2 regions of the Priestia sp. LL-8 genome follow, and region 1 is predicted to be linked to the other one. Evidence: riboswitches for the same ligand, from Rfam matches in the RefSeq annotation. Region 1 holds a riboswitch; the other holds the start of a gene.
What was found. Region 1 has a riboswitch for glycine ahead of gcvT (glycine cleavage system aminomethyltransferase GcvT). Riboswitches for the same ligand answer to the same signal wherever they lie in the genome.

Region 1 (15,153 bases):
ATTGGTGCACCGGGGCCTGTCAACTTTGCAAACGGTTCGATTGAAGTAGCTGTCAATTTAGGTTGGGAAAAATTCCCTATCAAAGATATCTTGGAAGTAGAAACTTCTCTTCCTGTTGTAGTAGACAATGATGCAAACATTGCAGCGATTGGAGAAATGTGGAAGGGTGCTGGAGACGGAGCAAAAGATTTACTTTGCGTTACGCTTGGCACAGGCGTTGGCGGTGGCGTCATTGCAAATGGTGAAATTGTACAAGGCGTAAATGGAGCCGCTGGTGAGATCGGGCACATTACTTCTATTCCTGAAGGCGGAGCACCGTGTAACTGCGGCAAAACCGGCTGTTTAGAAACAATCGCTTCAGCAACTGGAATTGTACGTTTAACAATGGAAGAATTAACGGAAACGGACAAACCAAGTGAGCTTCGCACAGTGTTAGAACAAAATGGACAAGTTACATCTAAAGATGTATTTGATGCAGCTCGTTCAAAAGATGAGTTAGCGATGCATGTTGTAGATAAAGTTGCCTTTCATTTAGGTCTAGCACTAGCAAACTCTGCTAATGCATTAAACCCTGAGAAAATCGTTCTAGGCGGCGGTGTGTCTCGTGCAGGCGAGGTATTACTTGCACCGGTAAGAGATTATTTCAAACGTTTTGCATTTCCTCGCGTAGCGCAAGGTGCTGAATTAGCAATCGCTACTTTAGGAAACGATGCGGGAATTATTGGAGGAGCTTGGTTAGTTAAATCTTATTTTGAATAATAAGCAAGCATCTAACTGAGATAAAAAAGCGCTTTGACTAAATGTCAAAGCGCTTTTTTATCATGCATCTTTTCAATCTTTACATATACATAGTGTAAAGGAGTGAAGATTATGCAAATTGTAGATATCCAAAAGCCCTACGATTACACGCGAACAATACGAGATATCCAAACACTTTTAACATACTACCCCTATGGTTCTCTTGAATGGATAGGGTGCAGCGTGCTCGGAAAGCCGATTCCTCATATTTTAATTGGAAACGGAGAAAGAAAGGTTCATATTAATGCGTCTTTTCATGCCAATGAATGGATTACGACAAATGTTCTTCTACAGTTTGTTGAAGATTATTTAGCTGCTCTTCATTATGATCAGGCGTTGAACGGGCAGGAAGCAAGAGCTCTTTTTAATCAAGTTACGCTTTCTACAGTTCCAATTGTTAATCCAGACGGAGTAGATCTGGTCTTAAAAGGTCCTCCTGTAAGTGAACCTTATGCGTCTTTTCTTTCTAAAATAGGAAGAGACTTTCCTGATTTTCAAAGCTGGAAAGCAAATATCCGAGGGGTAGACTTAAACAATCAGTTTCCGGCTTATTGGGAAATTGAAAAAAAGCGCAAAGAACCTAAAGCTCCGCATTATCGGGACTTTCCAGGCTATGAATCTCTGTCTGAACCTGAAGCGCAGGCAATGGTAAAACTTGTTGAGCGTCATGATTTTGATTGTGTGATAGCTTTACATACCCAAGGAGAAGAATTTTACTGGGGGTATATGAATGAAGAGCCGAAGGAAGCGGAGGAAATAGCCAGTTATTTTGAAAGAGTAAGCGGTTATAAAGCAGTCAAAACGATTGATAGTCACGCTGGATTTAAGGATTGGTTTATTTTAGAAAAGAAAAAGCTAGGGTTCACCTTAGAACTGGGAAAAGGAATTAATCCGCTGCCTTTATCTGAAATATCACGCGTATATAATCCGACCAAAGCTATCTTAGTTGCGGCAATGGAATATCTATCTATTTGAAAAGCCACGCAAAGCATATGCTTTGCGTGGCTTTTTTAATGATGTACCGCCGGATAACCGTGATGTATAATGGTCATCACGGTAAACCATCCGAATACCCCGAATGTTAGTACCGAAAAACCAATGCCTAATATGTTTTTATTTCTAAAAGATGAAATAGCTGCAAATACGCCTAGCAATGTTGTTAGTGCAAAAATAATCATAAGACCCACTCGAAGAAACCTCCTTTAGGCAACTTAAAATTAAAGCGCTATCATTAGCTTATCCCTTTAATTGTAAAACTTTTCTAACCGTTTGTCGAGATGAAAACCAATCTTTCTTTCGCCTTGTTAGCTTAGAAAGGTCCTTACTTTCATTTATAAGATGATGTGTGTATGATAATGCATATAACGGAAATAAATTTTACAAGGAGGATACATTATGAACTATCATCGTATACCGCTAGGACCTATTCAAACGAATTGTTATGTCGTTGCTAACGAAAAAAAAGAGTGTTTAGTTTTTGACCCGGGAGCTCAGGGAAAACAGCTCGTTGAATTTCTAGAAAAACAAACGTATAAACCGTTGGCTATTTTGCTGACACACGCTCATTTTGATCACATTGGAGGAGTAGATGAAGTGATGAATCACTACTCTAGCCCGCTTTATGTACATAAAAATGAAAAAGAATGGCTTCATAATAGTGATTTAAACGGTTCAAAATTTTTTGACCTAGGAGAAATTACGGCTCCAGATGCAACCGATATTATTTCAGTCGAAGGCAATTTAACAATTGGCTCATTCCAATTTGAGGTGTACGAAACGCCTGGCCATTCTCCTGGCAGCGTTTCATATTATTTCAAATCGGGTAACTTTGTAGTATCTGGTGACGCGCTTTTTGCAGGCGGCATCGGACGCACAGATTTACCTGGAGGCAATCAAGCTCAGCTGTTAGAAAGCATCGAATCGAAATTGCTGTCCCTTCCAGAAGATACGCTTGTACTAAGCGGTCACGGACCTGAAACAACTGTGGGACACGAAATGGATCAAAATCCTTTCCTAAATGGTTTTTAAGAATACAAAAAGCGATGGAAGCCCATCGCTTTTCTCTTTACTGTCCTGGTGTCATCATAAAAGTTGACCAGTACGTGAACCCCACAAAAAAGACGGTCAAATATGCTCCGAAAACGTAAATGTACATTCTTTCAGACAGCTTTAAATAACTAAGAATTACAAAAAAGCCTGTTTGAGCTAAAAAGAGTAAAGAAGTCTTATGCATGTGACCGAGGTAAAACATTACAGTGAAAATTGCTGTCCAGAACCCCATTACACGGTACATTCGTTCCACGTCCATTTCCTCCTTTATCAAACTTAGTTAGTGTCATGATGAATGTCATCGCTGTGTAAGCACTAGAAAGCACTTATAAAACTATATCGATACTTTTCCATTATAATACATCCTTTCTTTCCTGAAAACGCTATCTTTTCCTTGAAATACGACAGAAGAAAAAAAGTTATACAAAACATGTGCAAAATACTATACAAAAGTTATACAAAACGTGTACAATGTATATAAACAATCTATAACTAAAAAACGGGAGGGTTTCATATGGAAGAAATTAAATTTTATACGTATCCGAGCTGTACATCTTGTCGTAAAACGAAAAAGTGGCTAGTGAAGGAAGATGTAAATTTTAAAGAGCGTCATTTATTTAGAGAAACACCTACTCATAAAGAAATGCTTGAACTTCTTTCTATGACAACAGAAGGGATGGATGAACTTCTTGCTAAAAGAAGTCAAGAATATAAAAAGTTAAATGTTGATGTGGATAGCATGACTCTATCTGAAGTAGTCAATCTATTAATTGAACATCCTCGTTTACTTCGCCGACCAATTTTAACAGATGGCAAAAAGCTTGTAGTAGGCTATAACGAATCTGCTCTTAAAAATTTAGTCAAGAAAAAAACAAGTCTTGCTTCTCTAGTTGTGTAAGCGTACATGATGAAGAAGCTCAATTCAGTAAATAACGAATAAAACGACAGCGTAGAGTTTTACATCACGTTGTCTTTTTTTATGTAGTCGTTTAGAGGTGTACAGAAGTTGTACATCGTGTACAAGGACTGAAGCGAAGCAAAGAAGCGTATACTAAAAAAATTATAAAAAATGAAAAAAGAAGGAGGAAAATCTCGAAAAAGGTCGAAATTACTGTTTCTAGATGTTTTACCAATCATCTTTATCACAAATAAAGGAGTGATGATCGTTTGACCGAAATTGAACAGTTTGCAACTTACATTATACGAGATGCATGTGAGTGCCGAAGTTCTGATGTGCATATTGTGCCCCGAAAGAAAGATGCTGTGATTCAGCTACGAATTGACCAAGAGCTTATTTTAAAGAGGGTTATTTCGAAGGAAATGTCTGAACGGCTCATTTCACATTTTAAATTTTTAGGGGGAATGGATATTGGCGAGCGCAGAAAACCTCAAAATGGTGCACTGACCACTTCCATTGATCACTATCAAGTAAATTTGCGTTTATCAACTCTTCCTACTTCTCATGATGAAAGTCTTGTTATTCGGCTTTTGCCTCATCAACAATCTACATCTCTCAAACATTTATCGCTTTTTCCTGAACATACTAAAAAGCTTATTTCTCTCTTGAAATTCTCTCATGGATTAATTATTTTTACCGGTCCTACAGGATCGGGTAAAACCACTACTCTATATACTCTTTTACACGAAGTAAAGCATCTTTTTAATCGAAATGTTATTACACTAGAAGATCCTATTGAAAAACCGAGTGAAACCGTGCTTCAAGTACAGGTAAATGAACGGGCGGGGATTACGTACACGACTGGTTTAAAAGCTATATTGCGCCATGACCCAGATATTATCATGGTGGGAGAAATAAGAGATAGTGAGACTGCCAAAATTGCTGTGAGAGCAGCGCTTACCGGACACTTGGTTTTGACAACGATGCATACTAAAGATACAAAAGGATCTTTGTACAGGCTGCTTGAGTTTGGTGTTAGCTTTCAAGAAATGGAACAGACTCTTGTAGCAGTAGCTGCACAGCGCCTTGTAGAAATTCGCTGTCCGCTGTGTTCCGGAAAATGCCACCCAGCTTGTAAAAAGATGAGGAAGCATCGTCAGTCCAGCATATACGAATTGCTTTATGGCAAGGAGCTTAGCGCGGTCATGAGAGAAGTGAAAGGAGAAAATGCGGATTATGATTATAAGACGCTCCGAGATGTTATTCTAAAAGGAATTGCGCTAGGTTATTTATATCCGCATTCGCTAGACGGATGGGGGTAAAGACAAATAGACAAAAAAGGTGGTCTCTTGCTCAGCAAGCGAAAATTCTTAAGCAGGTCTCTAAGCTTTTGGAAAAAGGCTACACTCTTTCTCAAGCTCTTTCGTTTTTGACGTTTCAAGTATCTAACAAAGAAAAAACGGATATTGAAAAATGTCTTGAGCAGTTAAAACGAGGAGAATCTTTGCACGATGCTTTTGTTAAACTTCAGTTTCACCGTGATATTTTAAGCTATTTATATTTTGCAGAACAGCATGGAAACCTTCAATTTGCTTTAAAAGAAAGTAGCTCAATGATTGAAGAAAAAGTAAGGCATCGTAAAAAATTTCAAAAGCTTGTTCAATATCCCGTATTGCTACTGCTGTTTATTCTTTCCATTTTATTTGTTTTAAGTACGGTTTTACTTCCACAGTTTGAAGCTCTGTACTTATCCTTTGGAAACAAGCAGTCTTCGTTTATCCTTCTATTTATGCAGGCGATGTCGTTCTTTCCTTTTGTGTTACCTGCAGTCATCAGTATGCCAATCATCCTGTATTTGTTTTATGTGATTTACATTAAAAAATTGCCTCCAGTAGTTCAGATGCAGCTCTTTATGAGAGTTCCCGTTATCCGAACGTTCACACGGCTATTTAACTCGTACTTTTTTTCTGTTCATATGAGCAATTTACTAAATGGTGGTTTATCTATTTATGAATGCTTTGCTCTTTTTCAAAAGCAAGAGCATCATCCATTTTTTCAAGTGGAAGCTTTTGCTTTTACAGATCAACTTTCCTCAGGAATGCGATTAGATCATATCATTTCAGGTAAATCTCATTATGAAAAAGACTTGGCTCATGTTATTGTTCATGGCCAGCAGAACGGTGAGCTTTCTCAAGAACTGTATGATTACAGTCTATTTATGATGGAAAGAATGGAACAGTTTATTTTTCGTATTTTAAAATATGTACAGCCGCTTACATTCTTATTCATCGGAATTGTCATTCTGCTTATGTATATGTCCGTTATGCTTCCGATGTTAGAAGTGATGTCGAGCTTGTAGAAAGGTGAAAGAATATGATTCTAAAAGGTGATAAAGGATTTACCCTTATTGAAATGCTCATTGTTATGCTCGTTATTACCGTGCTTTTGCTCATTATGATTCCAAATGTATTAAAGCATAATACGGTTATTAACAACAAAGGCTGCTCAGCTCTTGTCAAAACCGTAGAGGCTGAGGTACAAGTATACGAACTTGAAAATGGCGAAAAACCAAGTCTAGAAGAGCTTGAAGCAGGAGGCTACTTAAAAGAAGGCACCGTGTGTCCAAATGGCCAAGCTATTCAAATTGACGGTACCGGAAAGGTTACAGCTAGTGGTTCTTCTTAAGCAAAAAGGATTTACCCTCATTGAGATGCTGATGGTTTTATTTATTGTGCAAGTGATGATGTTTTCCATTATCGTAGCCATTCGACCGCTTGTGGAATATTACAAAATCACACTATTCTTGCGACAGCTGCAAAGCGACACGTTTTATGTGCAGCAGACAGCCATGAACCGAGAATCTCCAATTAAAATTAACTTCGCACCGAAGGGAACAGAATATATTATTTCTGATTCTCGTGCCGTTCTTTATAAGCGCGCCTATGACTCCACCATTCATATCACATTTGGAAGCGGCAATTCCACGATACAATACAACAAAAACGGCAATATTTCTCAGGCAAAGACCATTTTTATCAGCAATCAAAAATTTAAATATAAAGTTACTTTTCAAATAGGCAGAGGGCGTTTTTATGTGGACAAGATGTAAGGGTCAGCAGGGCTACACCTTGTTAGAAATGCTTGTTTCATTTAGCATGCTTTTACTCCTAACCGGTACAATTATTCCTTTGTATGTTCAGATGAAGGAAGCAGAAAAGAAGCAATATGTTTCGTATCAAGCTGATGCTATCTTGCACGAAGAGCTATTGAAATATAAATATGAAGCAGGATATAAACGGCGAGAAAAAATCGTAAAAGAAAACGTTGCGTTTTATCTGAAGTGGTACGGAGAAAGTGCTCAAAAGCTTTGTGTAGAATGGACAGATTCCGCTGATAAAATGAAAAAGAAGTGTGATGTGATGTTGAAGTGAAAAGGGAAAAAGGCTTTACGCTTGTAGAGATGTTAGTCAGTTTTACTCTTTTTTTAATTATTGTTTCATTTTTCCCCATTATCATTCCGCTAGCTAAGCAAACATATAATCCGGACTTTAGTATGAATGAAATGGAGTGGGAAATTTTTGTGAATCAACTTGCTATGGAATATCGAGAAGCAAAAGAAGTGGGAATTCATGCGACTACGCTTACGTTGAAAATGGAAAATAATCAGATCATCACTTATGAACGCTACGACGACAAGATAAGAAGACGAGTGGATGAAAGCGGTCATGAAGTTGTGCTGCAGCACATTAAGAATATTATGTATGAACAGCAAAAAGAAAGGCTGTTGATTCGTTCAACAGACGGTGTTAACAAAGTTAGAGAAGAAACCATTACGACGTTTTTGATGCTTGCTCATGAAACATAATGAGCAAGGATTTATTCTCCCGGTCGTTTTGGCATTTTGTGCGCTTTTTCTTCTGTTAGTAGCTCAGCAAACCACTTATTTTGTGACGAAAAGTTCATTTTATCAAGAAGTAGAGCAGAAAAATCGTCTGCAGCATCTTTTAGAAAATGCGGTTGTACATGTAAAAAAAGAAATAAAAGAACATAATAAATCTCCATCTGCATCTTTAGTATTAGAAACTGGTACGGTTTCATACGAAGTAGTAAGTGAAGATGAGCAGATGATCATCTTAAAAATAAAATGTCAAACATTGCAAGGAAGAGCATTGACGGAAACGGCATATATTCAAAAAAAGGATCAGCACATTGTGAAGTGGACGGATTAAGTCTCTTTCTCTCCGGATATAATAGTGCTGAGGAGATGATTATATGAAAACGAATGATTATGTAAAATATATGACTCAGCAATTTGTACAATATATGGATCAGCCAAAAGAAGAGAGGAAAACGAAAAAGATTCAAAAAAAAGAAGAACGAGCACCTTTTGCAAACAGATGGTTTGGGATGATTCCGCTGTCGTTTATGCTGTGGTACCGAAAGAAAAAAGAAAGATGAGCATATCATATGCTCATCTTTTTTTAACCAGCTTGTGTTTTATTAAATTGACGAGACATCGTTTCGGGCGATATGTAAAATAAGCCACCGTTTATAAACTTAAATAAGATAGTCGGTTCGTACAGCTCTTGAAGCGCTGTTTTCTCTGTCACATATATTTCTGGGAGCTCTTCCGCTGTTTCATAAAAATGATCAAGAAGCGCTAAGTCTTCATACCATCTTTCCTGTGCTTTTTCTGCCCATTCAGTCGGTTGAGTTTTAACGTAGTCAGTCACATATGATGTGAGTCGCGCAATCGCACTTTTCGGTTTAATAAAAGGTGAAAGAGTAAAGCAATAGTCCGAGATTTTAGATGACAAATTTTGATTAATGATTAATTCATGAAATGATTCAATGATTTGTCCATTGATTAAATTAATGCCAAGCGACAAGAGCTCGTCTTTTTTACGATCACATTTGTACGAGACTTTAATATTTAACGCAAGCCAAGGATGTAAAGGCTGATTTGTTGGCTGAGCTGATGAAACTTGTTCATACAAGTGAATAAATCCGCCTAGCTTTTGAGTAGAAGCGAAAATTTGATGCAGCCTAGGTGAGCCAAAATGAATTCGTTCTCCTTGAACAGAATCATCTTCAAACGCTGGGTCTGTAATGAAAGTGAGTGAAGCAGGATTTGCTTCTCCGCCTGTCTTTTCAACATAATGCCAATAAAATGGACGATTCATCAACTCTTTGTCAAGTTCGATCGTTAATTGAACCGTTAGATAAGATGGTGTTTCTGTGACAATAGAACAATTATTAGCTAGAAAGTAACGCTTTAAAAATTGATGAATATCAGTTTGCTGCATGCTGATCCTCCTCGCTGTCTTCGTATTGAATAATAGACGTCAAGTTCTCCATTTTGATTTTTATTTCTCCTTCACTCCGTGAATGAAATAAAATATCCTGAATATGCTCTTCGATATTTTTTAAATCAAGCTTTGTTAAAATATCATCTAACTCTCCAACAACTCGTTCAAAAAGGTTTATTTTTTCGTATAACAATTTTAAAATATGTTCTTCGACCGTATGTTGAATGGCTAAATTGTAAATGTGAACATCATGTTTTTGACCTAAACGATGGACCCTTCCAATTCGCTGTTCTAGACGCATTGGATTCCACGGTAGATCATAGTTAATGATATGATGACAAAACTGAAGGTTGATTCCTTCTCCGCCCGCTTCAGTGGCAATAAATACTTGCGCGTGGCTTTCAAAAAGCTGCTTCATCCAGTCTTTTTTACCTCGCTTAAATCCGCCTCTAAACGGTACAGAGGTAATTCCATGCTGTTTTAAATACCACTGTAAATACAGTTGAGTTGCTCTGTACTCAGTGAAAATAATGACTTTGTCATCAATTTTTTGAACGAGCTCTAGAACTTTTTCTGCTTTTGCATTTTGCGGTACTTGCTGAAGTAGTTCCATTAACGGAGTAATCATATGTTCCGTTAATGCGCTGTTTTGATCTTCCTGACGTTCCAGCATGTTTTTTAATGTCATATATACCGCTTCACGGCTGCTGCAGGCCTCTCGCTGCAGAGTTAAAATTGAAAAAGCGCTTGAAGCGTGCAGTCCGTTTCCTTTAAAAGACGTAATCGCATCGTATAGCTCGCGTTCTTTTGGCGAGAATTCAACAGGAATGGTTTGAACAATTCGCTTCGTCCATTCGATACCCGTATCGTGGCGGCGGTTTCGAATCATAACTTTGTTAACAAGCTCTTTTAAGTGTTCATCGTTTTGCAAAGAACGTTTTTTAGCGGAAAATAATTCTTCGAAATAGTCTTTATTGCCGAGATGGCCAGGCTTTAAAAGAGAGACTAAGTTAAAAATTTCTTCAATTCGATTTTGAATCGGTGTTGCGGTTAGCAACAGACAAAATTTCTTTTTTAGACTTTGCACAAATTCATAGTTTTTTGTTTTGTTGTTTTTAAGTTTATGGGCTTCATCAATGATGATGAGGTCGTAGTCTTGTTCTAGCACAATTTCTCGATGAGGAGAACGTTTTGCTGTATCAATTGAAGACACAACGATGTCACACTGATCCCACACATATGATTTCCTTTGAGGGACTGCGGGAATATAAAATTTTTGATTCAATTCCATGGCCCACTGTGAAACAAGCGAAGCTGGAACTAAAATGAGAACTTTTTTAACAAGTCCGCGAATCATATATTCCTTCAAAATTAACCCTGCTTCAATCGTTTTCCCCAGTCCTACTTCATCTGCTAAAATGGCTTTCCCATTCATTGTTTCAACTACTTGTTTGGCTACTTCGAGCTGATGAGGAAGCGGCGTTAAATCGGCTAGATGTTTTGGGCTTTGTAGTCCTTCAAATTCTGAGATAAGCGTTTGGTCTTCTATTTCATAGGCAAGTTTATACAAATCCCATGCTGACCAAGGGCCGTCTTGCTCCAATTTAGTTGAGAAGGCTGCTTCCCATGTTTCATCGATGTTTAATTTCACTTTCATGATAAAAATGCTCCTTTGTAAAAAATTTTTATTGAACAAATGATAAGAATCAGGTAGGATAAAAATATATTTAGAAAATTTTAAAAAGAAAATAGATTAGCACTTTACAAATGATTGTGTGAATAAAGATAGATACATCTTTCAGTAGTATGCCCAACTTTACCAACTTTATAGAAGCGAATGACGACACGGGGAGAGACTACTTGAATGTAGCGCCGAAGGAGCAAGCAATAAAATTGTGAATCTCTCAGGCAAAAAGACTCTTGTTTGACGCAGCTCTGGAGAGTGTCTATGCGTTTATAGACCACCCACGAGGCAAACCTATTCGTTTATAGGTAAACTTTCAGGTGAAAAGGACAGAGACTTCCTACTAAATACAGTAGGGGGTTTTCTGTCCTTTTTTGTTTGGATACATAGTGATCCCCACACTATTTGAAAACTCCCCGTTATGAAAAGTTTCACGTGAAAAAGAGGAGGACATAAATATGACAACAGAATTACACAAAACGCCGCTTTATGATACCTATCAAAAATATGGTGCCAAAACAATTGATTTTGGAGGATGGGCTCTTCCCGTTCAATTTTCTTCTATTAAAGAAGAGCATGAAGCTGTACGTACAAAGGCAGGTCTTTTTGATGTCTCTCATATGGGAGAAATTCTTGTAACAGGAGCTGATAGCTTAGCTTTTCTTCAGCACACGATGACAAATGACGTTTCTACCCTTGTAGATGGAAAAGCACAGTATACAGCTATGTGTTATGAAGACGGAGGCACGGTAGATGATTTGCTGATTTATAAAAAAGCAGATCAAGAGTATTTGCTAGTCGTAAACGCTGCTAATATTCAAAAAGACTATGAGTGGCTAGTGTCTCACAAACAAGGAGATGTAACGCTCGTTAATCAATCTGATGAAACTGCGCAGCTAGCTTTACAAGGTCCTTTAGCAGAAAAAGTTTTACAAACTTTAACGAACGAAGATTTATCTTCCTTAAAGCCATTTACATTTGCTGATGATGTAGAAGTAGCGAATGTAAAAGCTCTCGTTTCACGTACTGGATATACCGGAGAAGATGGCTTTGAAATTTATTGTTCTTCAGCTGACGCCTCTCACCTGTGGACGGCTATTTTAGAAGCAGGCAGTGACGAAGGTGTGTTGCCCTGCGGGTTAGGAGCTCGCGATACGCTTCGTTTTGAAGCTACTTTGGCTTTATATGGCCAAGAGCTTTCAAAAGATATTACGCCCATTGAAGCTCGAATTGGATTTGCAGTGAAAACGAACAAAGACAGCTTTATTGGAAAAGAAGTGTTAAAAGAACAGCGTGAAAGCGGAGCGTCCCGTAAGTTAGTGGGAATTGAGATGATTGATAAAGGTATACCACGACACGGTTACGAAGTATTTGCAGGTGAAGAACAAATTGGATTTGTGACAACAGGAACACAGTCACCTACACTAAAGAAAAATATCGGTTTAGCGCTATTATCAGCAGAATATTCAGAGCTTGGTCAAGAAGTGGAAGTGCAGGTTCGAAAAAAACGCTTAAAAGCAAAAGTGGTTTCAACACCTTTTTATAAACGTTCAAAGTAAGCTTTGGGGAGGAATTTAACATGTTACATCGCTATTTACCAATGACAGAACAAGATCAGCAGCAAATGTTAGCAGCAATTGGTGTTTCATCTGTTGATGATTTATTTTCAGATATTCCGCAGCGCGTTCGGTTTCAAGGAGAATATAATATTAAAAAAGCGGCTTCAGAGCCTCAGCTGTTAAAAGAATTAAATAATATGGCTGCTAAAAATGCTCATTTAAAAGACTGTGCTTCTTTTTTAGGAGCAGGAGTTTATGATCATTACATGCCGGTTATTGTTGATCATGTTATTTCTCGTTCGGAATTTTATACGGCCTATACTCCGTATCAACCAGAAATTTCTCAAGGAGAACTTCAGGCCATCTTTGAATTCCAAACAATGATTTGTGAGTTAACGGGGATGGACGTGGCCAATTCTTCTATGTATGACGGAGGAACTGCTTTAGCAGAAGCCGCTATGCTCAGTGCGGGTCAAACAAAAAAGAAAAAAGTACTTGTCTCTGCGGCTGTTCACCCTGAGTCAAAAGATGTGTTAAAAACGTATGCGAAGGGTCAATACATTGAAGTGGTAGAAATCCCTGCAGCAGACGGAGTAACAGATATGATTGCATTGGAAAAAGAGATGGGGAGTGACGTGGCAGCTGTTATTGTCCAATACCCAAATTTCTACGGACAAATCGAGCCGTTAAAAGAAATTGAAGAAATGACTCATCAAGAAAAATGTATGTTTGTCGTTTCAAGCAATCCTTTATCATTAGGTTTACTTACGCCTCCTGGAGAATTCGGAGCTGATATTGTCATTGGAGATGCACAGCCATTTGGTATTCCAAGTCAATTTGGAGGCCCGCACTGCGGATACTTTGCAACTACGTCTAAGCTTATGCGGAAAATTCCAGGGCGATTAGTAGGGCAAACGGTGGATGAAAACGGTAAGCGAGGGTTTGTTTTAACGCTTCAAGCTCGTGAACAGCATATACGCCGCGATAAAGCGACGTCTAACATTTGTTCAAATCAAGCGTTAAATGCTTTAGCGGCATCAGTTGCAATGACAGCTTTAGGCAAGCAAGGTGTAAAAGAAATGGCGCTGCAAAACTTATCAAAAACGCATTATGCATATGAAGCGTTAAAGGCAAAAGGGGTAAATGTAGCATATGAAGGACCGTTTTTTAATGAATTAGTCGTGAAGCTTCCTGTTTCGGTAACAGAAGCAAACAGTCAGTTATTAGCTTCAAAAATAATTGGCGGTTATGATCTTAGCCGTGATAACCAAGAGCTTGAAAATCACATGCTGCTTGCTTTTACAGAGCTCCGTACAAAAGAGGAAATTGACCAACTTGTAAATGAATTGGGGGATCTTCATGCTTAATCAAAATCAATCACTTATTTTTGAAAGCAGTAAAGAAGGACGAATCGGCTATTCATTGCCTGAGTTAGATGTGCCAAAAGTTAATGCTGAAGAACTGCTTGGAAAAGCGTATGTGCGTACCGAAGCGCCTGAGCTTCCTGAAGTATCAGAACTCGATATTATGCGTCATTACACCGCGCTTTCAAAACGAAATCACGGAGTGGATTCAGGATTTTATCCGCTTGGTTCATGTACGATGAAATATAATCCAAAAGTGAACGAACAAGCAGCACGCATTGCTGGTTTTGCGCACATCCATCCGCTTCAAGATGAGCAAACGGTTCAAGGTGCTCTCGAACTTTTATATGATTTACAAGAGCATTTAACAGAAATCACAGGAATGGATGAAGTAACGCTTCAGCCAGCAGCAGGTGCTCACGGTGAGTGGACCGGGCTTATGATGATTCGTGCCTATCACGAAGCAAATGGTGAGACGCAGCGAACAAAAGTCATTGTTCCAGACTCAGCTCACGGAACGAACCCGGCTTCGGCAACAGTTGCGGGATTTGAAACGGTAACGGTAAAATCAAACGAACATGGTTTAGTGGACTTAGAGGATTTACGCCGCGTAGTAGGAGAAGATACAGCCGCTTTAATGTTAACAAATCCAAATACGCTGGGGTTATTTGAAGAAGATATTTTAGAAATGGCTGAAATTGTTCACGCAGCAGGTGGAAAGCTTTATTATGACGGTGCAAATTTAAACGCAGTATTAAGTAAAGCCCGTCCTGGAGATATGGGGTTTGACGTGGTTCATTTAAACCTTCATAAAACGTTTACAGGCCCTCATGGAGGAGGCGGTCCTGGTTCTGGTCCGGTAGGGGTAAAAGCAGATTTAATTCCTTATTTGCCTAAACCAGTGCTTGTGAAAACAGAACAAGGCTATCACTTTGACTATAACCGTCCTCAGTCAATTGGACGCGTAAAGCCGTTTTACGGAAACTTCGGCATCAACGTTCGCGCTTATACGTATATTCGTTCAATGGGGCCAGACGGCTTAAAAGCCGTAACAGAAAATGCTGTGTTAAATGCCAACTATATGATGCGTCGTTTAGCAGAGCACTATGAGCTGCCGTTTGACCGTCACTGTAAGCACGAATTTGTTTTATCAGGAAAACGTCAGAAAAAGCTTGGCGTACGCACATTGGATATCGCGAAACGACTGCTTGATTTTGGCTATCATCCGCCGACGATCTACTTCCCGCTTATCGTAGAAGAGTGCATGATGATCGAACCAACGGAAACAGAGTCGAAAGAAACGCTAGATGCGTTTATCGATGCGATGATTCAAATTGCAAAAGAAGCAGAAGAAACGCCTGAAGTCGTACAGGAAGCTCCTCATACAACGGTTGTGAAGCGCCTTGACGAAACGCTGGCAGCTAGAAAGCCAGTGCTTCGCTATCAGAAAGAACAGGCTGTTCAAAACGTCTAACAAAAAACCTCGCCCAAA
Region 2 (15,153 bases), 3.9 Mb from region 1:
AGCAGCTTTTGACACACCTACTGTTGTATAATTTTCTAAATAGCGAATAGAACCAAGCGAACTGATGGTAACAATCTTTCCTCCGCCTACTTTTTCCATACGTTTAGCCGCTTCTTGTGCACAGAATAAATATCCTTTGCTATTGATGTCCATTGTCCAATTCCAGTGAGTTTCTTCTAATTCCATAATAGGACGTAAAACTCCTGAAGCCGCATTACTTACAAACACGTCTAAGCGACCGAATGCTTCATCAATTTGCTCAAACATTTCTTTAATTTTTTCTACTTTTCCTACGTTTGCTTTAACAACTAATGCTTCTCTGCCTAATGCTTTAATTTCTTCCGCTACTTCCTGCGCTGCACTTTTGCTTCGTGCATAGTTTAATACAATATCGTATCCTTCTTTAGCAAGACGTAAAGCAATCTCTTTACCAATACCTCTGCTGCTTCCCGTAACTAGTGCTACCTTTTGTGACATGATGTCATCTCCCTTATGTATCATATTATCTTTACATTGTACTGATTTTATCGCATAAGAAACAAGTAATATAGGGAAAATAGATAAAACTTGATGAAATGAACGAGGTGAATAGAATGTATGTAGGTCGAGACATGACGGCTCTTTCAATGATTTCTAAAAGCGAGTGGAAAGACAGCGAGCTTGCGTTTTTCCATCACTCTTTACAGCAAATGACGCCGTATTTAAATGCTGAAGGACAAAGTATTCATCAGCAAATTATTAAAGAAATTGAAGCACGCGGCGGGTTACAGCGCCACGAAGCAGATTATACACACGGCACGCACGTATCATATGATTAAATAAAAAGAAGCGCGGAGTTTATCCACGCTTCTTTTATTTAACAAGTAAATATTCTTTTAAGATTTTTTGATGGGAAACAGGAAATGCATATTGTTCTAAATCTTTTTCAGAAACCACTTTCAAATCTTTTAATGTACTGATATCACTTACAAGCTCTGCTTCATATACTGTGATGTTCCAGACGATATGAGAAAACACGTGCTGAATTGTGGTAAACGGCGCATTAATTTTAATATCAGCTCCGTACTCATTTTGAATAAATGCCTGAAGCTGCTGATGATCTGGCGCTATACTAAGATCTACTTCTATATTTGGAAATTCCCATAGGTTAGCTAAAAGTCCTTTGCTTGGACGCTTATGAATTAGATAATTTCCTTCACCGTCTTTAATCACCGCTGCAGCAAGCTGAAGAGCACGCGGCGCTTTTTTCTTTGATTTAACAGGAAGCTCATTCTGCACTCCTTCTTCAAAAGCGCGGCAGTGTTCGCGAACTGGACATAACAAACAGGAAGGAGAAGTTGGTGTACAGACAATGGCACCAAGTTCCATCATGCCTTGATTGAAATAGGAAGGATTATCTTTTGAAATAATTTCATGCACGATTTCTTCAAACAGCTTTCTTGTTTTCGGTTTTGCAATATCATCCCAAACGGATAAAATGCGCGATAGCACACGCATGACATTTCCATCTACAGCAGGCTGCGGCACTCCGTATGCAATACTTAAAATGGCTCCTGTTGTATAAGGACCCACTCCTTTTAGTTTGGAAATTTCTGCTGGCGTATTTGGAACTTTTCCCCCGTATTGTTCGTGAACTTCTCGAACCGCGGTTTGCAAATTACGGGCACGGGAATAATAGCCTAACCCTTCCCACGCTTTTAACACATCATCTTCATTTGCATAAGCTAAGTCTTTGATCGTGGGAAATTTGCTAATAAAATTATTAAAATAAGGAATGACCGTATCTACTCTCGTTTGTTGAAGCATAATTTCAGATACCCACACCTTATAAGGGTCCTGATCTTGACGCCAAGGTAAAATGCGCTGTTCCTGCTCAAACCAAGAGATTAAGTCATTTTGAAATGCTCGAATATCAAAATTTTGTACAATATCTTTACTTTGTTTCACGTCATAGCCTCCGAGGTATTAACTATACATATACAATGTGTTGCTTTTTGAATCTTAGTAACTTTATGATAACCTTATAACAACTACAAATATGAATAGTAAAATGAATTGTTCAAATAATGAATAAAAACAGCTAATTTGCTGCGTTAATAATAAAATGAGATTTTTTGCTTTAAATCAAGCTTTCATGCTGAATTAGAATAATCTAAGATCGTCATCTTACAAAGGAGGAGTTCGCTCTGGATACTGGTACACACATTGCAATGGGAATCGCTCTGGGCGGCCTTGCAACATTAGACCCCACTGTATCTGCGAATACAGCCACAATGGATGCTGTGATGATTGGCGTAATGGCCGGGTCATTAGCACCTGATTTAGACACTGTTTTAAAGCTGCGAAACAATGCACAGTATATCCGCAATCACCGTGGAATTACACATTCTATCCCGGCTGTTATTTTATGGCCTTTGCTTATCGTGCTCATTCTTTCGCTTCTGCTACCAGGAGCTAACTTGCTGCACCTATGGATGTGGACCTTTGCAGGCGTCATTATTCACGTTTTTGTTGATATCTTTAACGCTTATGGCACGCAGGCTTTACGGCCTTTCACAAATAAATGGATTGCGCTTGGCGTAATCAACACGTTTGATTACGTGATTTTCTCAGCTCACGTACTTGCGATTTTAATCTGGTTTATTGGAGCAGAGCCAGGACCAACATTCATTACGCTGTATGTGTTATTGGCGTTTTACTATGGACTGCGCTTTTATATGCGCCATCAAATCGCCAAGAAGCTTCGAAAACAGTTTCCTGATGTTATCAAGCTCAATATCTCTCCTACGCTGCGTTTCACTCACTGGCACTTAGCCGTGACGACCGAAAAGTACTTTCATGTAGGAAGAGCAATCGGAGAAGAAATTTTTATTTATGATACGTTTGATAAAGTTCCAATTCCTGAGTCGGCCGTAATTGAAGTAGCGAAAAAAGATGAAAATTTATCTGCTTTTCTTTCCTTTTCACCTATTTATAGATGGGAACTGGACGAATATAACGACCACATTGAAGTGCGCTTTATTGATTTGCGCTACCGCAGCAAAGACTACTATCCATTTGTAGCCGTAGTACAGCTTGATTACGACTTAAATATTATTTGTTCGTACACTGGTTGGATTTTCAGTGAGAAAAAATTGCGTAAAAAGCTTGATTACCTCCCGCACTAATCATAACAAGAACAAATATGAAACCCAAAAACGAACCGTCTTGAGAAGACGGTTCGTTTTTATTTAATGTTTTAAATAGTCATCGTTATTTAATAAATGCTGATATTTAGGGTTTTTAACCGCGATTTCATGAAGTTTGTCACCGTAGCTGTTGATATACATCGTAACAACCTTTTCCGTCGCTTCTTTCCCTTTATAATCATATCCGGCTTTTGCGTAAGATGACTCAAAATCTTCCCAGAAAAGTTCGACCCACGTACGGGCTTGAGCATATGAAAGCGAACTGTTTTTATTTAATAGCTGATTCGTTAATCTTTCGAATATATCGTTCATAAGAACACCTCGATTACCAAAATTCTTTATGAGTATGTTTGCACTTTTAACTTACACTATAAATGCGGAGTTATTCACTCCCTCATGTACTATATCATAACCGCAACGCTTTCTGTTGTAAAAGGAGAGGTATCGATGCGCAATAAAGCAAAAGATTTTACAAACCAACATCATACTAAGTTTGAAGGCGAGCCTCGAGCAAAAGCAGAATACGCATCAAAACGTGCAAATGGAACGATCAATACGCATCCGCAAGAACGTATGCATGCTTCTAATGAGCGCGAAGAATAACCGCTTGCTTTGCTTATTTGTTTAAAAGTAAAGCGAATATAGAAATCAAACAAGCAGCACACTTCGTGCTGCTTGTTCGTCCCTTTATTTTTTCAACATGGAAATAGGCAATGCCTCTTCATTTTGCGGTGAGCCAAGTCTAAACCCCCATGCAAAAACTCCGTTCATATAATCAATTTTAAAATATGAACCCGGATCTCCTTGAATTTCATATACTTCCCCTGCTTTAAACGTTTCAGGATCCAATAAATACGATCTAGCCATTGTTACTTTTCTTTCTAATACTGCATACTCGTTGACCATGCCAAGCTGTTCAGCTTTTCGTGCTTTTTCTTGAAGAGACCCAATTTCTTGTTGAAGTTCATACGTCGTCATATCACTATAACGTTTTTCAGACATGCTGTTTTCCCCCTTGTTTGCTTTCATTTTATTATAACAAAAGGTATAACTAAAGGGAGACTATGAAAAGGGAGTTTTGGGAATGAAAACAGTGCTAATCACAGGCGGTGCGACGGGTCTTGGAAAAGAAATCGCAAAACTTTACGCAAAAGACTACAACGTCATTCTAGCTGGACGCAATCAACAGAAATTAAAAGAGGCGCAGCATGAGCTAGGAGACAACGTATATACGATGTCTGTAGATATTACACAGTATGAAGAAGTAGGAAAATCTGTAGAAAAACTGCTGATGCAGCATTCAGTAGATATCCTTATCAACAACGCAGGCATTGGACATTTTGGTCCTTTGACAGATTATACAAAACAAGCAATCGATGAAGTCATCGATACAAATGTAAAAGGAACTATTTTTTTAACGCAAGCGCTTATGCCTCATCTCTTGACGAGACCTGAACCTAAAGTTATGAATATCATTTCAACTGCAGGACTTCGAGGGAAAGCCAATGAAAGCGTCTATGTGGCAAGTAAATTTGGCGTAAGGGGATTTACAGAAAGTTTAAAAGTGGAGTACCAAGATACCAACCTTCATGTGATTGCAGCGTATATGGGAGGCATGAATACTCCTTTTTGGGATCACAACAACCATATTAAAGATAAAAGCCGCTTGCGCTCAGCTTCAGAAATCGCTGAGATTATTTATAAACAGCAGAATGACTCAGAAGATATTTTGTTTTAAAAAGATTGAAACATAACTACATCCATCTAAAGATAAACAAATTGTATAAATGATCTTATAAGAATCTCTTGTTATACGGCGGTTGATTTGCGTGCAAGACTTCGCTTTCCGCGGGCGGCCGGTGAGCCTCCTCGTTGCTTACGCTCCTGCGGGGTCTCACCTGTTCCGCTTTTCCCGCAGGAGTCTCTGTCTTGCCCTCCAATCAACCGCTGAAAGCAACTAAATACTTGAAGCTTATGTTAAACATCACAATAAAAAAATCCGAACGAGTTGGATTCTCTATCAAGAATCTCGATTCATCGTTCGGATCTTCCTTCAACTAACATACTTTTTTCCCCGCTCTATTCCTCTTCAATAGAATCTAGAAATGATTGAATTTGTTCAATGGAAAATCCTTTTCTATAAAGAGCCTGCTTCATTTTTTGCTGATATTCCCAGCCTTCATACTTTGAAAAACGACGATGAGCTTTCATTCCTTGATATTGCAGAGCTTCCCAAACCTCATCACTTTCTTTTTCTGTATCCGTTAGCTGAAATGCTTCTTGAATAACAGAAAACGAATAGCCCTTCACTGCCAATGCTTGTTCCATTTTTTGTTTCATCATCACTTGAGATAATTTCTTGTATTTCCCTTTTAACTTTTCAATTAATTTTACAGCAGTTTGAATTTGCTGTTCTTCAGGGTATTCACATAAACTAAGGGTAATAATGGAATCAGAAATCCCCTTTTCTTTTAATTCTCTTTGAATCACATTTGGTCCTTTTGATGTCGTGTTCATCTGAGTTAACACAAATGCTTTGGCAAACTCTTCATCATTTAAATAACGGTGGCTGACTAGTTTCTGAATAACTTGTTGAATAATAGTAGAGTTAATTTCTTTTTTCTTTAAATAATCATGTACCTCTTTTTCAGAGCGCATTCGATAAGATAAGTAAATGATCGCTAAATTATAAGCTTTTTTCTCGTCATCTGCATACTGAATTTCCGTTAATTCAAATTCATCAAGCTCACGACCTTTTTTTAAGTCATATTTGATGAGGACATTTTCGTCAACACCAAAGCCAAACTCTTCACCTTTACCGTAATCTAAATACACATTATAACGTTCACCGCTATTCTTTTGCGTTGTGATCTTTGTGACAACAGGCATTAACCTTCACCTCATATTTCTTATTAAATTGATGGCTGAAGAACCGCCAAACGTATCATACACATTTTTATTTATCTCAATAAAGGAGGAAGTTCGTATGAAAATTGTTATTGCTGGAGGAACTGGATTCGTAGGTAAAGCTTTAACAAAACATTTTTTAACACAAAAACATTATGTATATATTTTAACACGCAATGCAGATAAAGCTGCAAGAGATCCGAAACTTAAATATGTAGAGTGGATGCAAGAAAACAGCCAACCTGAAGAGCATGTAGAAGGAGCAGACGTTTTTATCAATTTAGCTGGCGTTTCACTTAACAGCGGCCGCTGGACGGACGAGCGCAAAAAAGCCATCGTGGAAAGCCGCCTTTCTTCTACTCAAGAAATCCTTCGTATTATGGCTGCCTTGCCCGAAAAACCGTCACTTTACGTAAATGCAAGCGCCGTTGGTTATTACGGGACATCAACGAAAGAAACGTTCACAGAAGCTTCTCCATCCATCGGCACAGACTTTTTAGCTGAAACGGTAAAAAAGTGGGAAAATGAGGCCCTAAAAGCGATGGAACTCAATATTCGTACTGTCTTAACAAGATTCGGCGTTATATTAGGGAAAGGTGGCGGAGCACTTCCTTCTACGGCCCTTCCTTATAAATTATTTGCAGGAGGAACAGTCGGTTCCGGAGAACAGTGGATGTCTTGGGTACATCTTCAAGACGTCGTGAAGATCATCGATTATTGTATCCATACCGAACAAATAGAGGGACCTGTTAATGTAACTGCCCCAAATCCCGTTCAAATGAAAGAGTTTGGAAAGACGATTGGAAAAGTGTTGAATCGTCCTCATTGGATGCCCGTACCTAGCTTTGGCCTTCAGCTGCTGATGGGAGAAATGAGTATGATTATTTTAAAGGGACAGCGCGTTTTACCTGAAAAATTGATTCAACAGAATTACATTTTTACATATACTGTATTAGAAGATGCATTGCGAGATTTACTCTAGTTATTTTCTGTTATTTCCCTAAAACAGGTGACTAAGCTGCCGATAGATAGGAGTAACTTTATGAAAACCATTCTCTTGAAAAATGCAACGCTCTATCCTATTACGTCAAAACCTATTTATAATAGTGATGTGCTCATTCAAGATGGAAAAATTGTTTTAATTGGGCCAAACTTGCAGCCACCTCTTCGAGTAGAAGTCATTGACTGCAAACAGCGTTATTTATTCCCTGGATTTATTGATGTTCATACACATCTAGGATTATATGATGAAGGAACCGGCTGGGCCGGGAATGATGCTAACGAAACCATTGAACCTATGACTCCACATATCCGAGCTTTTGACAGTGTACATCCTTTAGATCCTGGGTTTAAAGATGCCATTGAAGCGGGTATTACGTCTGTACACATTATGCCAGGAAGTGCAAATGTGATTGGTGGCACAACTTCCGTTATTAAAACAGCTGGAACAAGCATTTCTCAAATGTTAATTCAAGAGACAGCTGGACTTAAGATTGCGCTAGGAGAAAATCCAAAACGAATTCACAGCCACGGCAATAAAGAATCGATTACGCGAATGGGCATTATGGGGATGCTACGAGAAGCCTTTTATCAAGCAAAAAGCAGTGACAACAAAGATGATTTGCGCATCAAACCTCTCACTCAAGCACTGAATAGAGAGATTCCAGTTCGAATTCATGCTCATAGGGCCGATGATATTCTATCAGCTCTTCGCTTAGCAGATGAATTTCATTTAGACGTTCGTATTGAGCACTGTACAGAAGGCCATTTAATTGCCAAAGAGCTGGGTGGAAGAAATTTAAAAGTGAGCGTAGGTCCAACTTTAACACGCCGCTCAAAGGTTGAACTTAAGAATAAAACGTGGAAAACTTATCAAGCTCTTTGCAATGAAGGAGTAGAAGTTTCCATTACAACGGACCATCCTTATACGCCTATTCAGTATCTAAATATTTGCGCATCCATTGCCGTACGTGAAGGACTCGAAGAGCAAAAAGCATTAGAAGGCATCACGATTACTGCTGCTCGGAATCTCCGTATTGATCATCGAATCGGCAGTATCGAAGCAGGAAAAGACGCTGATTTAGTGCTATGGAGCCATCATCCCTTTCACTACCTAGCAAAGCCTATTTTCACCATGATAGATGGTAAAATATTATTTAAAAAAAATTAACATTTTACCTATTTTCTTTTTTTATTTTTTTTAGTATGATACGTTTAGAAGCATGTGAATTTCACAAAAGCATAAACATCACACGTTGACTTTTTATGTTTGTTGACTTGTAATGGGAAGGCAAATGGTGCGCCACCAGGTAACTGGTTCTAGTGGGTTCGATTCCCACCCCGAAATTTTTTTAATTATTAAAAAATTTCGAGGGTGGGGACTTGATTGGAGTCTGTATATACCCTCGATCAGGAGGGAAAAGTTATGTTAAAAAAACGTGACCTAAATGACTGTCAATCTCTATACGAACTCATGGTACATCCTGATGTCTTCCCTTTTGTTCGTCATAAAGCCCATTCCTATGAAGAATTTTTATTTGTGACTAAACAAACGATGGAAGCAGAAGATCATGGAGAGATTATTTCTCGCACGATTTTAGACGAATGGGGTAACCCTATCGGCACCATTAATTTATTTGATGTACAGGATCAAGCCGGTTTTTTAGGCACTTGGCTTGGCAAACCATTTCATGGAAAAGGATATAATCAAATTGCAAAAGAAGCGTTCTTTAATGAACTGTTCTTTGAGTTAAATATAGAGCGAATTTTTATGCGAATTCGTAAAATCAATATCAGGTCTATTAAGGCTGCCGAAAAACTGCCTTATGCAGTACTTGCGAATGAAACACACAAAGCTTTATACGATGAAATTAATCAACATGAAGACGTATATGATTTATACGAAATTCCAAAAGACTTGTATACATTATACTACCTGCGTCACGAACAAGACGTTCAAGAAGATCACCAGCTTAAAGAAGCGTAAGAGTCTCTCCGTTACACGGAGAGCTTTTTTATGATTAAAAACGAGAGATTCTGGAAAAAATAAGTAGTATGATCGAAAAACGTTAATTGGAGGTTTTTTTATGTCTGAAAAAAAACGAAAAGAAAACGCAAAAAATACGTTAAGTAGCGCTCAAGAAATCTATTACGGCCGCGAGTTTAAAAAAGCAGACCGTGCAGGCGGCTACACGAAAAAATAAGTGAGGCAAAACATCTCTATCCAACGCTTGATCATCCCAACGTCCTTTCTGTAAACTGTGTATCGGAAGGACGTTTTATATTATGTAAAGATAATAACGCGAAGATTTTATGCGTATGATTTACGATTTTTTAATACTTTACTATATCCACAAAGTTTACCCACAATTATGTGGATAATGTGTATAACTTTATCAGATATGTATATTACCGCTTTCATAACTTGAAATGACAGTGGGTAATTTTTATGTAAATTTTCTGAAAAAATGTGAATAATGTGGATAAAGTTGTGAATATCCTATACAATTCAGCAGTTAACTTCTTGTTAACCTGTGGATATCTTCTTTAGCACTTTCGTTTGTTTTAGTAGCATGAAAGCTTTTGATGTATTATAAGTATAATAATAAAAAGTAGGGGAACTTCCCCTACTTTTTTATTATTGGAAACAATATATCCACACTTGTTCCTTGATTTAACTGACTAGAAAATGTCATCTTCGCATGGTGAGCTTTAATAATCCGATAGCTGACCATCAGCCCTAAACCTGTACCTTTTTCTTTTGTACTATAAAAAGGCTCGCCTATCTTCGCTAACCGTTCAGGAGGAATACCTTGCCCTTCATCAGCAAGCTGCAGCCAAAGGTGGTTTTCTTTTGCTTTAATAGTAATATGAATACTCCCTCCTTCAGGCATTGCTTCGATAGAGTTTTTAATAATATTAATAATTACTTGTTTTAACTGATTTTTATCTCCATATACCTGTGGTAACTGGTCGTCCCTTTCAAATATGAAAGCTACCTTTTTTTCTACTGCTTCAGGTTCAAGAAGCGAGCACACTTCTTGAACAAGCGCTTGCATATTCAAGGGTTCAACATTCATAACCTGAGGTTTTCCTAACATCAAAAATTCTTCTACGATTCCATTCATTCGTTCTAATTCAGTTTCCATAATATCTATATACAAAGCATCTTTGGGATTTTGTTCTTTTAATAAGTGAACAAAACCTTTTAAAGAAGTCAAAGGATTTTTGATCTCGTGGGCAATTCCAGCTGCAAGTTCTCCTACAACGGCCAGCTTCTCAGAAGTTCTAAGCTTCTCTTCTGCTTTTTTACGCTCCGTAATATCTGTCGATACGCACAGCATTTGAATTACTTCCTGTTTTTCATTCATAATAGGAAGTTTTGCTGTTTCGACCCAGCGCCTGTTTCCTTTTGAATCTTTAAACTGTTCTTCTAATACCATCCCTTTTTGGGTACAGTTTGAAAACGCCCCTTTATATAAAAGATCTGATTGAAGGTTGAACTGATATTTATCAATTGATTGTCCAATCAAGTCATCAGATTTTTCACCTAGCAGCATCGCAAAAGATTCATTAACAAGAATGAACTCCCTTTTTTGATTAATGGCATAAATATAGCTTGGATTAATATCAATGACTTGTCTTAAAAACGTTTTTTGTTCCTGCAGCTGATTTTCTTTTTGCTGTAAATTTGCTTTAGAATGGCGTATATAGCTAATCATTTCATTAAACTGTTTAGATAAAGTACCGATTTCGCCACGGTCAATTTCTCGTTCCGGAATTTTTTGATTAAAATTCCCTCGCGCTACTTGTCCCGCCAATTCATATAGTTTACGAATAGGATTCACAATTTGCCTTGCATATAGCGCAGTAAAAAAAGAAAGCAGTAAAATCGTAATAGCTGAAACGGTCCAAAGCGTTTTTTCAAACGTTTCATAAGGCCTATAAATTTCTTCAACGGGTAATTCAGCGACAATTCCCCAATCCAAAACAGGAATATATTCAAATGACGCAAAAAAGTACTTACCTTCGGTGTTCACAACGCGCTGATATCCTGATTTATGATTCATCGTTTCCTGGACGATTTCATTTTTCCTGGCATTTTCACCGATTCTCTGTTTCTCCGGGTGTGAAATAATTCTACCATTGCGGTCTACAATAAATGTATAGCCGTTCTCTCCTATATCGAACGTTTGAAAAATGGATTGAAAGCTTTTATTTTCTTCAATGCGCAGCGCTAAATTTATAACTTTTTTTACATTTTGCTGCTCATCCAAAATAGGAATCGCCATCACCACAATGTAATGCTTTGTGTCTGCTGAAACGACATCGCTTAAATATATTTTTTTAGTTCGCAGTGCTTCTTGAAAATATTTTCTTTTACTTAAGTTCACGTGCTTCATACTCTTTAAATCATCTGGGTAATAATGCTCCACATACCCTTTTGTATTAAAAATGGTTCCGCTATCGATATACGGTGAAATATTAACTATTTTCTGCAGTTCTTTGTCTATCTCTTGTTCATCATCCGATAAAAAAATAGGATCTTGCTGTACCTCGTCTCCCAAGCTCCAAATATCTTTAATAACGACGTTGATTTGCTCTTTCATTCTCTTGACGGTTTTATCAGTTACCTGTCGATATTGATCTTGAGAAATATTAGGAAGCATCACTCTTGAAACTATAAACATTAGCGTCAGTACGGTACAAATAAGAAGCACATTAATCGTGAAGATTTTCCAAAACGTATGAGATTTAAACCATTTCATGTTTGTTCACCTTAATCTAATGAAGTCTACCTCCATTGTACTGCAAAATGAAAACTTTTCCATGTAAATGATAGAATTCCATCTTTAGACATAGAAGAAAAGCATTTGGTTCTACATTACTATCAGAAAACTATGAGCTTTTTCACTGTATTTTCTGTTAAAACTTTTTTTAGGGTTCTTATATAAACTTTGCTTCCTGCATTTTCTTCATGCAGTAGAAATCAATTATTTATCCTCCAATAAAAAGACCCCATCACGAAATGATGAGGTCACCAATTTACTATTTCTTTTTCCTTCTAGCCCCGTAAAAACCAAATAAGAGAATAAACCAAACGGGTGTCAACAATAAGGCTGGGCGCGTCGCATCAGAAAACAGCATAATAATAAGAATCACTGCAAACAACGCTAGCACAACATAGTTTATAAATGGTGTTAACGGTGCTTTGAATGTTGATGCTGCATGCAGCTGCGGACGCGTTTTTTTATATCTTAGATGGCAAATCAAAATGATACTCCACACCCAAATAAAACAAATAGCGCTAATGGTTGTTACGATGCCAAAAGCTTGATCTGGTATCAGTTTGCTTAACAAAGCTCCCGCCGAGATAACCAGCGTAGATACAAACAATCCGTTGCTTGGTACGTGGTTTTTGTTCAGTTTTGCAAACGTAGATGGCCCTTGGTCATTTTTACTTAAATTATATAAGATACGGCTTGTTGAAAACATTCCGCTATTACAAGCAGAAGCGGCTGAAGTTAATACAACAAAATTAATAATTCCAGCAGCAAGCGGAATTCCGACTAAACTAAAGGTTTTAACAAATGGGCTTTCTGCTGCATTCAATTCCATCCACGGGTTAATAAATAAAAGGACGATAAGCGCTCCAACATAGAAAAATAAGATTCGCAGCGGAATTTTATTAATGGCCGATGGAATATTTTTTTGGGGATTTGATGTTTCCGCTGCCGATACCCCTACCAATTCAACCCCGACGTATGCGAAAATAACCATTTGGAATGAAAGTAAGAAACCGGAAACCCCGTTTGGAAACAGTCCTCCATGATTCCAAAGATTTTGAACCGTAACCGATCCTGCATCCGTTTTAAATCCCATTACCAGTAAAATAACGCCAATAATAATTAACGCAAGAATCGTAATAACCTTTATTAAAGCAAACCAAAACTCTAATTCTCCAAATAATTTTACGGTTAATAAGTTAAGCCCTAATAAAATAATCACACAAATAAGTGCAGGAACCCACTGAGGGATATCGAACCAATATTTCACATATACGCCAACGGCAATCACGTCAGCCATAGCTGTCATGATCCAGCAAAACCAGTACGTCCATCCCGTTACGAATGAAGCCCACGGTCCAAGATATTCCTCAGCAATGTCTGTTAACGATTGATAACCTGCCTTAGACAGCAGTAGTTCTCCTAGCGCTCTCATCACAAAGAAAAGCGCAATACCCACAATTAAATAAGCAAAGATGATAGAGGGACCTGCAAGCTGTATTGCTTTACCAGAACCTAAAAATAATCCCGTCCCAATGGTTCCTCCAATCGCGATTAGCTGAACATGACGATTGGATAAATCCCTCTTTAATTCTCGTTGTTCCAACTCTAATTCCTCCTAACAATAAAACCTTTGATGCAATCGTGCGGACTACAAATAAAGTCCAATAAAAAAAGAGATTGGATGCGCTCCAATCTCATGGTCATAAGAATAACAAATATTATGGTACATGCTACCAATTAGTAACATGCCAAATAAATATCCGGTACTCTTCTGTCCTTTTGCCTGAGATTGTGAACCCTTCGGCGTCGCGAAACTATCGCGATCTCTCCAGAAGCTGCTCCTGCTATAGTGTGATCCATAGCAATCATAGCTTTCTACGTATTAAATTTTTCAATCAATAGAATGACTGTCGAATAGTTGTTTATTCTAATACCAGTTGGATGCTTTGTCAATAGGAGAAATTAGTTTCATTTATTTTCCTTATTTGAAATATGATACTACATAAAAACCTTGTTCCTTTACTTGTGATAAAGACCTCCTTATTACAAAGAAAAAAGAGCAGAATCAAATCTGCTCTTTTACTCTTTTTCTATTCATTTCTTTAACGTCAAACTCACTACATTCTCCACGTGCGCCGTATGAGGGAACATATCCACAGGCTGAATGTAATCCACATGATAAGCCTTCGACAGCTGCTGCACATCTTTCGCTAATGTGGATGGATTACAAGATACGTAAACCACTTTCTTTGGCTTTACTTGTAAAATCGTTTTTAGAAGCTTGTCATCACAGCCTGTTCGCGGCGGGTCAACGACGACTACGTCTGGCTTCCATCCTTCTTTCACCCACTGCGGCATCCACTTTTCAGCTGGACCCGTCACATACGTGGCATGTTCAAATCCATGATCTTTGGCATTTTTTCGCGCGTCTACAATGGATTCTTCAATCGTGTCCATTCCGCGAATTTCTTTGGCATCTTTAGCAAGCCATAAGCCAATTGTCCCTACTCCGCAGTAAGCATCTACGATTTTTTCACTGCCCGTTAGCGCAGCTGCTTTTTTTACTTCGTCGTATAGCTTCACCGTTTGAAGAGGATTCAGCTGGAAAAATGCACGCGCTGAAAGTTCGAATGAAATGTCTCCTAACGTTTCTTGAATCACCGATTTTCCAGATAGCGTAAACGTTTCGTCTCCAAAAATAAGCGATGTTTTTTGACCGTTTACGTTTTGTACGAGCGATTTCACTTCCGGCAGGCGGCGCTGAATTTCTTTAATCAGCAGCTCTTTTTTCGGAATTTCTTTTTTAGCCGTGATTAAGACAATTTGCACTTCACCCGTTTCAAATCCTACTCGAGATACGATGGTACGTACAATCCCACGACGTTTACGCTCATTGTAGATAGGGATTTGAAGGTCTTGTAAAATTCGTTTTATTTCTTTTGTCACGTGATTTGTAGCTTTATGCTGAATCGGACAGTTTTCAATATCAATCAAGCGGTGAGAATTCAGTCCGTACAAACCAGCAATGACTTTTTGTTTGTCCACACCTACTTGAAACTGAGATTTATTGCGATAGCGCCACGGATCTTCCATTCCAATGGTTTGGCGTGTTTTTTCGTCTACTTTTTTTAAGGCACTGTGACGTTCGAACGCTTGCAGAACGATATCGCGCTTTGATTCTAGCTGACCTTCATAGGATAAGTGCTGAAGCTGACAGCCTCCGCACTGTTCGTAAATCGGACAGGGTGCTTCTACGCGATGAGGAGATT

Region 2: it holds a riboswitch for glycine, as region 1 does, so the genes downstream of both, U9R83_RS01995 (amino acid permease) here and gcvT (glycine cleavage system aminomethyltransferase GcvT) in region 1, are expected to answer to the same signal.

The regions. Positions count from the first base shown of each region.
Region 1 is NZ_JAZAQH010000001.1:4,280,843-4,295,995, reverse strand. Features, by position in the region: gene U9R83_RS22455 (ROK family glucokinase) at 1-759, shown strand, start outside; gene U9R83_RS22450 (M14 family metallopeptidase) at 871-1,773, shown strand; gene U9R83_RS22445 (DUF2759 domain-containing protein) at 1,809-1,985, opposite strand; gene U9R83_RS22440 (MBL fold metallo-hydrolase) at 2,194-2,826, shown strand; gene U9R83_RS22435 (DUF2626 domain-containing protein) at 2,864-3,100, opposite strand; gene U9R83_RS22430 (Spx/MgsR family RNA polymerase-binding regulatory protein) at 3,362-3,745, shown strand; gene comGA (competence type IV pilus ATPase ComGA) at 4,015-5,067, shown strand; gene comGB (competence type IV pilus assembly protein ComGB) at 5,058-6,104, shown strand; gene comGC (competence type IV pilus major pilin ComGC) at 6,119-6,430, shown strand; gene comGD (competence type IV pilus minor pilin ComGD) at 6,372-6,854, shown strand; gene U9R83_RS22405 (type II secretion system protein) at 6,838-7,176, shown strand; gene comGF (competence type IV pilus minor pilin ComGF) at 7,173-7,610, shown strand; gene comGG (competence type IV pilus minor pilin ComGG) at 7,600-7,974, shown strand; gene U9R83_RS22390 (YqzE family protein) at 8,018-8,203, shown strand; gene U9R83_RS22385 (YqhG family protein) at 8,227-9,051, opposite strand; gene U9R83_RS22380 (DEAD/DEAH box helicase) at 9,038-10,711, opposite strand; glycine riboswitch at 10,892-10,984, shown strand; gene gcvT (glycine cleavage system aminomethyltransferase GcvT) at 11,197-12,297, shown strand; gene gcvPA (aminomethyl-transferring glycine dehydrogenase subunit GcvPA) at 12,318-13,664, shown strand; gene gcvPB (aminomethyl-transferring glycine dehydrogenase subunit GcvPB) at 13,657-15,135, shown strand.
Region 2 is NZ_JAZAQH010000001.1:376,852-392,004, reverse strand. Features, by position in the region: gene fabL (enoyl-[acyl-carrier-protein] reductase FabL) at 1-477, opposite strand, end outside; gene U9R83_RS02065 (hypothetical protein) at 594-818, shown strand; gene mutY (A/G-specific adenine glycosylase) at 853-1,947, opposite strand; gene U9R83_RS02055 (metal-dependent hydrolase) at 2,187-3,167, shown strand; gene U9R83_RS02050 (YfhJ family protein) at 3,231-3,500, opposite strand; gene U9R83_RS02045 (small, acid-soluble spore protein K) at 3,636-3,791, shown strand; gene U9R83_RS02040 (YfhH family protein) at 3,876-4,190, opposite strand; gene U9R83_RS02035 (SDR family NAD(P)-dependent oxidoreductase) at 4,273-4,926, shown strand; gene U9R83_RS02030 (hypothetical protein) at 4,998-5,132, opposite strand; gene recX (recombination regulator RecX) at 5,268-6,077, opposite strand; gene U9R83_RS02020 (TIGR01777 family oxidoreductase) at 6,175-7,077, shown strand; gene U9R83_RS02015 (amidohydrolase) at 7,138-8,265, shown strand; gene U9R83_RS02010 (GNAT family N-acetyltransferase) at 8,521-9,081, shown strand; gene U9R83_RS02005 (YfhE family protein) at 9,182-9,298, shown strand; gene U9R83_RS02000 (PAS domain-containing sensor histidine kinase) at 9,722-11,863, opposite strand; gene U9R83_RS01995 (amino acid permease) at 12,144-13,487, opposite strand; glycine riboswitch at 13,646-13,726, opposite strand; gene rlmD (23S rRNA (uracil(1939)-C(5))-methyltransferase RlmD) at 13,979-15,153, opposite strand, start outside.